2 regions of the Streptomyces anthophorae genome follow, and region 2 is predicted to be linked to the other one. Evidence: predicted binding sites of a transcription regulator. Region 2 holds the regulator's gene; the other holds the start of a gene.
The links. The regulator HrcA, encoded in region 2, represses chaperone genes, less so after heat shock. The targets are predictions, from matches to a motif close to TTNGCACTCNGNNNNNCNGAGTGCNAA.
Positions count from the first base shown of each region.

Region 1: the regulator HrcA is predicted to act here: its motif matches at 2,295-2,321, upstream of groL (chaperonin GroEL).

Region 1 is NZ_JBLWQQ010000001.1:4,182,537-4,186,886, reverse strand. It holds gene thrC (threonine synthase) at 1-1,166, shown strand, start outside; gene ACNYS0_RS18765 (ubiquitin-like small modifier protein 1) at 1,203-1,478, shown strand; gene ACNYS0_RS18760 (cold-shock protein) at 1,937-2,143, shown strand; gene groL (chaperonin GroEL) at 2,451-4,076, shown strand; gene ACNYS0_RS18750 (hypothetical protein) at 4,207-4,350, opposite strand, start outside.
Region 2 is NZ_JBLWQQ010000001.1:5,992,601-5,996,950, reverse strand. It holds gene dnaJ (molecular chaperone DnaJ) at 1-1,004, opposite strand, end outside; gene hrcA (heat-inducible transcriptional repressor HrcA) at 1,005-2,021, opposite strand; gene ACNYS0_RS27160 (MBL fold metallo-hydrolase) at 2,166-2,906, shown strand; gene ACNYS0_RS27155 (DUF3097 domain-containing protein) at 2,941-3,762, shown strand; gene hemW (radical SAM family heme chaperone HemW) at 3,874-4,350, opposite strand, start outside.

The DNA.
Region 1 (4,350 bases), 1.8 Mb from region 2:
CGCTCGAAGTCGCATACGACCTGCCGGTGGGCGACCCCGAGGCGCTCCGCAAGCAGATCGAGGCAGGACCCGCCAACATCTGGCGTTACGCTCCGTTGCTGCCCGTCCCGGCCGATGTCGCCGAGAAGCCGAACCTGAACCCCGGCTGGACCAAGCTCGTCAAGGCCGACAACCTCGCCCGTGAACTCGGCGTCGCCGAGGGCAAGTTGTTCGTCAAGGACGACTCCGGCAACCCGACGCACTCCTTCAAGGACCGCGTCGTCGCGCAGGCCATCGAGGCCGCCCGCGCCTTCGGCTTCACCACGCTCTCCTGCTCCTCCACCGGCAACCTGGCCGGCGCCGTCGGCGCCGCGGCCGCCCGCGCCGGCTTCCGCTCCTGCGTGTTCATCCCGCACGACCTGGAGCAGGGCAAGGTCGTCATGGCCGGTGTCTACGGCGGTGACCTCGTCGCCATCGAGGGCAACTACGACGACGTGAACCGCTTCTGCTCCGAGCTCATCGGCGACCCGCTGGGCGAGGGCTGGGGCTTCGTGAACGTCAACCTGCGCCCGTACTACGGCGAGGGTTCCAAGACGCTCGCGTACGAGATCTGCGAGCAGCTCGGCTGGCAGCTCCCGGACCAGCTGGTCATCCCGATCGCGTCCGGCTCCCAGTTCACGAAGATCGACAAGGGCCTGAAGGAGCTGATCAAGCTCGGCCTCGTCGAGGACAAGCCCTACAAGCTCTTCGGCGCCCAGGCCGAGGGCTGCTCCCCGGTCTCCGTCGCCTACAAGGGCGGCCACGACGTGGTGCGCCCGCAGAAGCCGACGACCATCGCCAAGTCCCTCGCCATCGGCAACCCGGCCGACGGCCCGTACGTCCTCGACATCGCGCGCCGCACCGGCGGCGCCGTGGAGGACGTGAACGACGAGCAGGTCGTCGACGCGATCAAGCTGCTCGCGCGTACGGAGGGCATCTTCGCGGAGACGGCCGGCGGTGTGACCCTGGGCGTCACGCAGAAGCTCATCGAGGCGGGCCAGATCGACCCGTCGCTCACCACGGTGGTCCTGAACACGGGTGACGGGCTCAAGACGCTCGACGCGGTTGCCGAGTCCTCTCAGGCCACCGCCACCATCCGGCCGAGCCTGGACGCGTTCCGTGAGGCCGGCCTCGCCGCCGACCTCTGAGTCCGACCGACACTTGTAGCAACAGGAGTTACCGCCATGAGCGTCAACGTTCGTATCCCCACCATCCTGCGCACCTACACGGGCGGGCAGTCCGAGGTCGCCGCCGAGGGCGCCACCCTCGCCGACGTCATCGCCGACCTCGAGAAGAACCACACCGGCATCGCCGCCCGCGTCCTCGACGACCAGGGCAAGCTGCGCCGCTTCGTGAACGTCTACGTGAACGACGACGACGTCCGCTTCGAGCAGGGCCTGGAGACGGCGACGCCGGACGGCGCCGGGGTCTCGATCATTCCCGCCGTCGCCGGAGGCTGACCATCAAGCACGGCGTCGGCCGCTGATCTTTTGCGGGTCTACGCAGAGTTATCCGAATTGCCCCCTCCGCGAGAGAAACGGAGGGGGCAATTCTGCATGGTTGAGCGCGGTACAGTTGGGGAAGCTGCTGCGTTTCCCCGCACGGTGCATGACGGGCGCATATGAGTTCTCGCCCGCGACCCGACAAGAAGTAGCCAAAGTGTCCAGCCCTTTCGGGCCTTTTATGGCATTTACGCGGCCCGGCTTGCCCCGGGATCCGGTGAGTTGGCCCGGTTTCCCCGATCTGGCGTGCCCAGAATTCTCGTCCGATTGACCTGTTGCAGACGGCAGTTGGGCAGATACATTCAGCCGCGGTCGACGCGTTCCGGCGCACACCCCCATATCCCATGGGGCGTGAGGTCTGACCCGGGTCCGCGAAGTGCGGTCCTGCGCAAGGGCCAGTAATAGGGGAGTTAGGCATGGCTCAGGGCACCGTCAAGTGGTTCAACGCGGAGAAGGGGTACGGCTTCATCGCGGTCGACGGTGGTGCGGATGTTTTCGTCCACTACAGCGCGATTCAGATGGACGGCTACCGCACCCTCGAGGAGGGGCAGCGGGTCGAGTTCGAGATCTCGCAGGGCCAGAAGGGGCCGCAGGCCGACATGGTCCGCGTGGCCGCCGGCTGAACGCGCGCGTCAGACTGCAAGCTTGTACGTCGCACGTCATGGAGGGCTCGTCTCCCGGGTAACCGGGGGCGGGCCCTTCGTGCTGCACGCGCCCGCATCGGATCTGTGGTAGCCGCTTGCACTCGCATGGGTCGAGTGCTAATCATTGGGCTTAGCACTCTCCGAGTGAGAGTGACAAAACTTGGATCGGGTCGGTGAGGTCCGCAGGCCGGGTGGGGCAAGGAACCACAAGGCGCGCAGGCCGTCCGTCGCGGGCACCAGCACGGTCCTTTTGCGTTAGCCACCCCGTCCGGGAGGACCACTTCACATGGCCAAGATCATCGCGTTCGACGAGGAGGCACGGCGCGGCCTCGAGCGCGGCATGAACCAGCTCGCCGACGCCGTCAAGGTGACCCTGGGCCCCAAGGGTCGCAACGTCGTCCTCGAGAAGAAGTGGGGCGCCCCCACGATCACCAACGATGGTGTGTCCATCGCCAAGGAGATCGAGCTCGAGGACCCGTACGAGAAGATCGGCGCCGAGCTGGTCAAGGAGGTCGCGAAGAAGACGGACGACGTCGCCGGTGACGGCACGACGACCGCGACCGTCCTGGCCCAGGCGCTCGTTCGCGAAGGCCTTCGCAACGTAGCCGCCGGCGCCAACCCGATGGCCCTCAAGCGCGGCATCGAGAAGGCCACCGAGGCCGTCTCCGCCGCCCTTCTCGAGCAGGCCAAGGAGGTGGAGACCAAGGAGCAGATCGCCTCCACCGCCTCCATCTCGGCCGCCGACACCCAGATCGGCGAGCTCATCGCCGAGGCCATGGACAAGGTCGGCAAGGAAGGCGTCATCACGGTCGAGGAGTCCCAGACCTTCGGTCTGGAGCTCGAGCTCACCGAGGGCATGCGCTTCGACAAGGGCTACATCTCGGCGTACTTCGCCACCGACATGGAGCGTATGGAGGCCTCGCTCGAGGACCCGTACATCCTGATCGTCAACTCGAAGATCGGCAACGTGAAGGACCTCCTTCCGCTGCTCGAGAAGGTCATGCAGTCCGGCAAGCCGCTGCTGATCATCGCCGAGGACGTCGAGGGCGAGGCCCTGTCGACCCTGGTCGTCAACAAGATCCGTGGCACCTTCAAGTCCGTCGCCGTCAAGGCCCCGGGCTTCGGTGACCGCCGCAAGGCCATGCTCGGCGACATCGCCATCCTCACGGGCGGCACGGTCATCTCCGAGGAGGTCGGCCTCAAGCTCGAGAACGCCGGTCTCGACCTGCTCGGCCGCGCCCGCAAGGTCGTCATCACCAAGGACGAGACGACGATCGTCGACGGCTCCGGTGAGAGCGACCAGGTCCAGGGTCGCGTCAACCAGATCCGTGCCGAGATCGAGAACAGCGACTCGGACTACGACCGCGAGAAGCTCCAGGAGCGCCTCGCCAAGCTCGCCGGCGGCGTGGCCGTCATCAAGGCGGGCGCGGCCACCGAGGTCGAGCTCAAGGAGCGCAAGCACCGCATCGAGGACGCCGTTCGCAACGCGAAGGCGGCCGTCGAGGAGGGCATCGTCGCCGGTGGTGGCGTGGCCCTGCTCCAGGCCTCCGCGGTCTTCGAGAAGCTGGAGCTCGAGGGTGACGAGGCGACCGGCGCCAACGCCGTGAAGCTCGCCCTGGAGGCCCCGCTCAAGCAGATCGCCGTCAACGGTGGTCTCGAGGGTGGCGTCGTCGTGGAGAAGGTGCGCAACCTGACCGTCGGTCACGGTCTGAACGCCGCCACGGGTGACTACGTCGACATGATCGCCGAGGGCATCATCGACCCGGCGAAGGTCACGCGCTCCGCGCTCCAGAACGCCGCGTCGATCGCCGCGCTGTTCCTGACGACCGAGGCCGTCATCGCCGACAAGCCGGAGAAGGCGGGCGCTGCGCCGGCCGGTGGCGGCATGCCGGGCGGTGACATGGACTTCTGAGCCGGTCGCGGTTCAGCTCGTCTGTAACCCGAGGGCGGCACCGTCTCCACGCGAGACGGTGCCGCCCTCGGGCGTTTTCGTGCGCCCACCCGTGGTTGACGCCTCGGGGCTCTGCCCCGGACCCCGCGCCTCAATCGCCGGCGGGGCTTGATTGGGCTACCCGTAGTCCTTGAGTCGCTCCGTAGTGGTACGGGCGGCGGTACTGGTAGACGCCGTTCTCGGGGGAGCTGTGGACGACGACCGTGTCGTTGTCGCGATCGACGAGGAGGTGGAC
Region 2 (4,350 bases):
TGCGGCGTCATGACCTCGACGTGCACGATGAGGTCGCCACGGCCGCCGCCCCGCAGATGCGTGACACCGCGCCCGTGCAGCGGAACCGACTGGCCGGACTGGGTGCCGGGCCGGATGTCGATCTCCTCCGTGCCGTCGAGCGTCTCCAGCGGCACCTTCGTGCCGAGGGCCGCCGCCGTCATCGGGATGGTGACCGTGCAGTGCAGATCGTCGCCGCGCCGCTGGAAGGTCGGGTGCGGCAGCTCGTGGATCTCCACGTACAGGTCACCGGCGGGACCGCCGCCGGGGCCGACCTCGCCCTCGCCCGCGAGCTGGATCCGCGTGCCGTTGTCCACACCGGCCGGGATCTTCACCGTGAGCGTGCGACGGGACCGGATCCGGCCGTCGCCCGCGCACTCGGGGCACGGCGTCGGGACGACCGTGCCGAAGCCCTGACACTGCGGGCACGGCCGCGAGGTCATGACCTGGCCGAGGAAGGACCGCGTCACCTGCGAGACCTCACCGCGCCCGCGACACATGTCGCAGGTCTGCGCCGAGGTGCCGGGCGCCGCGCCCTCACCGCTACAGGTCGTACAGACCACAGCCGTGTCGACCTGAATGTCCTTGGTGGTGCCGAAGGCCGCCTCGTCCAGCTCGACCTCGAGCCGGATCATGGCGTCCTGGCCACGGCGCGTGCGGGACCGGGGTCCCCGCTGCGACGCCGTGCCGAAGAAGGCATCCATGATGTCCGAGAAGTTCCCGAACCCGCCGGCGCCGAAGCCACCGGCCCCGCCGCCTCCGCCGGCCTGCGACAGGGGGTCGCCCCCGAGGTCGTAGACCTGCTTCTTCTGCGGGTCGGAGAGCACCTCGTAGGCGGCGTTGATCTCCTTGAAGCGCTCCTGAGTCTTCGGGTCCGGATTCACGTCCGGGTGAAGCTCACGCGCCAGCCTTCGGAAGGCCTTCTTGATTTCGTCCTGGGAAGCGTCGCGGCGCACGCCGAGTACGGCGTAGTAGTCCGTGGCCACTTACGACTCCGCCAGGATCTGTCCGACGTAACGTGCCACTGCGCGTACTGCTCCCATCGTTCCCGGGTAATCCATGCGGGTCGGGCCGACCACGCCGAGCTTGGCCACTGCCTCGCCGCCCGAACCGTAGCCGACCGACACGACGGATGTGGAGTTGAGTCCCTCATGGGCGTTCTCATGACCGATCCGTACGGCCATGCCCGAATCTCCCAGCTCGCCAAGGAGCTTGAGGAGCACGACCTGCTCCTCAAGGGCCTCCAGAACGGGCCGGATGGTGAGGGGAAAATCATGTCCGAAGCGCGTGAGATTGGCGGTACCGCCGATCATCAGCCGCTCCTCGGTCTCCTCGACGAGTGTCTCCAGAAGAGTGGAGAGCACCGTGGAGACCGTGCCCCGGTCCTCCTGCTCGAAGGCCTCCGGCAGGTCCTGCACCAGCTGCGGCACGTCGGCGAACCTGCGGCCCGCGACGCGGCTGTTCAGCCGGGCCCGCAGATCCGCGAGGGAGGACTCGCCGAACGGCGCCGGGCAGTCGATCATCCGCTGCTCCACGCGCCCGGTGTCCGTGATCAGTACGAGCATCAGACGGGCGGGCGCGAGCGAGAGCAGCTCGACATGGCGCACGGTGGACCGGGTCAGGGACGGGTACTGGACGATCGCCACCTGCCGCGTGAGCTGCGCGAGCAGCCGCACGGTGCGGCCGACGACGTCGTCGAGATCGACGGCGCCGTCCAGGAAGTTCTGGATGGCGCGCCGCTCGGGCGCGGCCATCGGCTTCACGGCGGTGAGCTTGTCGACGAACAGGCGGTAGCCCTTGTCGGTGGGGATGCGCCCGGCGCTGGTGTGCGGCTGGGCGATGAATCCCTCGTCCTCCAGGGCTGCCATGTCGTTGCGCACGGTCGCCGGCGAGACCCCGAGCTTGTGCCGCTCGGTGAGCGCCTTGGAGCCGACGGGCTCCTCGGTGCCGACGTAGTCCTGGACGATGGCGCGCAGTACTTCGAGCCTGCGTTCGTTGAGCATCGGCGCACACCTCCAGAGAACAGCCGCTGCGTTCGTTCCTTGCGATCTTCCTGCTTTGGCACTCCCTGTGGGCGAGTGCCAATCTTCCCCGGCTCAGTGTACGGCCGGTGGGTACGGGCCCGGCAAGGGAGCTAGCGTCGAGGTATGGAGTTCGCGCAACGTATCGATTGGGCCTCGTCGGGCTGGGAGAGGCTCGCGCCGAACGTGGGGCGGGTGCGGTTGCCCGGCTGGGACTGCACGACCGGCCTCGTGGTCGGTGAAGACGCGGCACTCTTGATCGACACCGGATCCTCACTCCGTGAAGGCGCCCGGCTGCGCGCGGACACCCGGGCGCTCCTCGGTCCGCACCGAAGGGTGACGCATGTCGCGCTGACCCACCCCCATTTCGACCATGTGCTCGGCACGGCCGCGTTCGCGGGGGTCGAGGCGTACGGGGCGGTGGGCATCGACGCCCTCTTCGAGCACGGCGCCGAGGGGCTGCGCGCCGACGCCGTGCGCCACGGGGTGCCCCCGGAGGAGGCGGCCGAGGCGGTCGACATCCTCGTCACTCCGCCGCACCGGGTGTGCGGGGAGCGGACGCTCGACCTGGGCGGCGGCCTGACGGTACTGCTGGCGAACATCGGCCCTGCGCACAGCGGCCACGATCTGGCGGTGCTGGTCCCGGGCGCGCCGGAGATCGTCTTCTGCGGCGACCTGGTGGAGGAGTCGGGCGAACCGCAGGCGGGCCGGGACGCGGCGCCGGGGCACTGGCCCGCGGCGCTCGACCGGCTGCTCGACCTCGGCGGCGAGGACGCGGTGTACGTGCCGGGGCACGGTTCGGTGGTGAATGCGGAGTTCGTCCGCGCGCAACGCGCCACATTGGCGACGCGTTTCGGCGTGTCGTAGCCGGGGACCTGGGACTTCTCTTATCGTCCCTCGAATGCGCCAGTACTCTGCCGATCTCACTCCCCCGTGGAAGCGGAACAAGCCGACCCCCGAGGTGCCGGCCGAACCCGACCTCGTCGTCGAGGAGGTCACCACGGGCTTCTGCGGCGCGGTGATCCGGGTCGAGAAGACGGCGCAGGGGCCGACGGTCACGCTTGAGGACCGCTTCGGCAAGCTCCGGGTGTTCCCGATGGAGCCGCGCGGTTTCATGATCGACGGCAAGGTCGTCACCCTCGTACGTCCCTCGGCGCAGGCCCCGACGCGGCCGGCCCGCAGCGCGTCGGGATCGGTGGCGGTGCCCGGCGCCCGCGCCCGGGTGGCCCGCGCGGGCCGCATCTACGTCGAGGGCAAGCACGATGCCGAGCTCATCGAGCGGGTCTGGGGCCACGACCTGCGCATCGAGGGCGTGGCGGTGGAGTTCCTTGAGGGCGTCGACGACCTCCCGGCGGTCGTCTCCGAGTTCGCGCCGGGGCCGGACGCGCGGCTCGGGGTTCTCGTGGACCACCTGGTGCGGGGCTCGAAGGAGTGGCGCATCGCCCAGTCGGTGACGAGTGAGCACGCGCTGGTCGTGGGCCACCCCTACATCGACATCTGGGAGGCGGTGAAGCCGGCCTCGGTGGGCATCGAGGCGTGGCCGCGTGTGCCGCGCGGGCAGGACTGGAAGACGGGGGTGTGCCGGGCGCTCGGATGGCGGGTGGCGAACACGGGGGAGGCGTGGCAGCACATCCTGTCGCGGGTGCACTCCTACAAGGACCTGGAACCGGAACTCCTCGGCCGAGTCGAGGAACTGATCGACTTCGTGACGGCCCCGGCGTAACTCGCCCCGCACCGTGGTTGCGCTCTCGGGGCTCCGCCCCGGACCCCGCGCCTCAATCGCCGGCGGGGCTTGAATTGCCCACCCGCTCCCTCCCGGGGCGGCGGTCCGAAGTCAGTCGACCAGGTCGCGGACCACGCCATCCGCCAGCAGGCGGCCACGCAACGTCAGGACCGCGCGGCCCGCGGCGAACGGTTCCGCCTCGAGGAGCCCGTCCCGCAGCGCGCCCCGCGCCGCCGCAAGGCCGTCCGCCCGCAGCAGCTCCAACGGGCACCCGTCCCGAAGCCGCAGCTCAAGGAGGATCCGCTCGACCCGGCGGTCCTCCTCCGCCAGTACCTCACGCCCGGCCCCGGGCGACCGCCCACCCGCGAGCGCCGCCGCGTACGCGCCGGGGTGCTTCACGTTCCACCACCGCACCCCGCCCACATGGGAGTGCGCCCCGGGCCCGGCCCCCCACCAGTCGGCCCCGCGCCAGTACAGCTCGTTGTGGAGGCAGCGCCCGGCCTCGGACGTCGCCCAGTTCGACACCTCGTACCAGTCGAACCCGGCCGCGCCGAGCACCTCGTCGGCGATCAGATAGCGGTCCGCGTG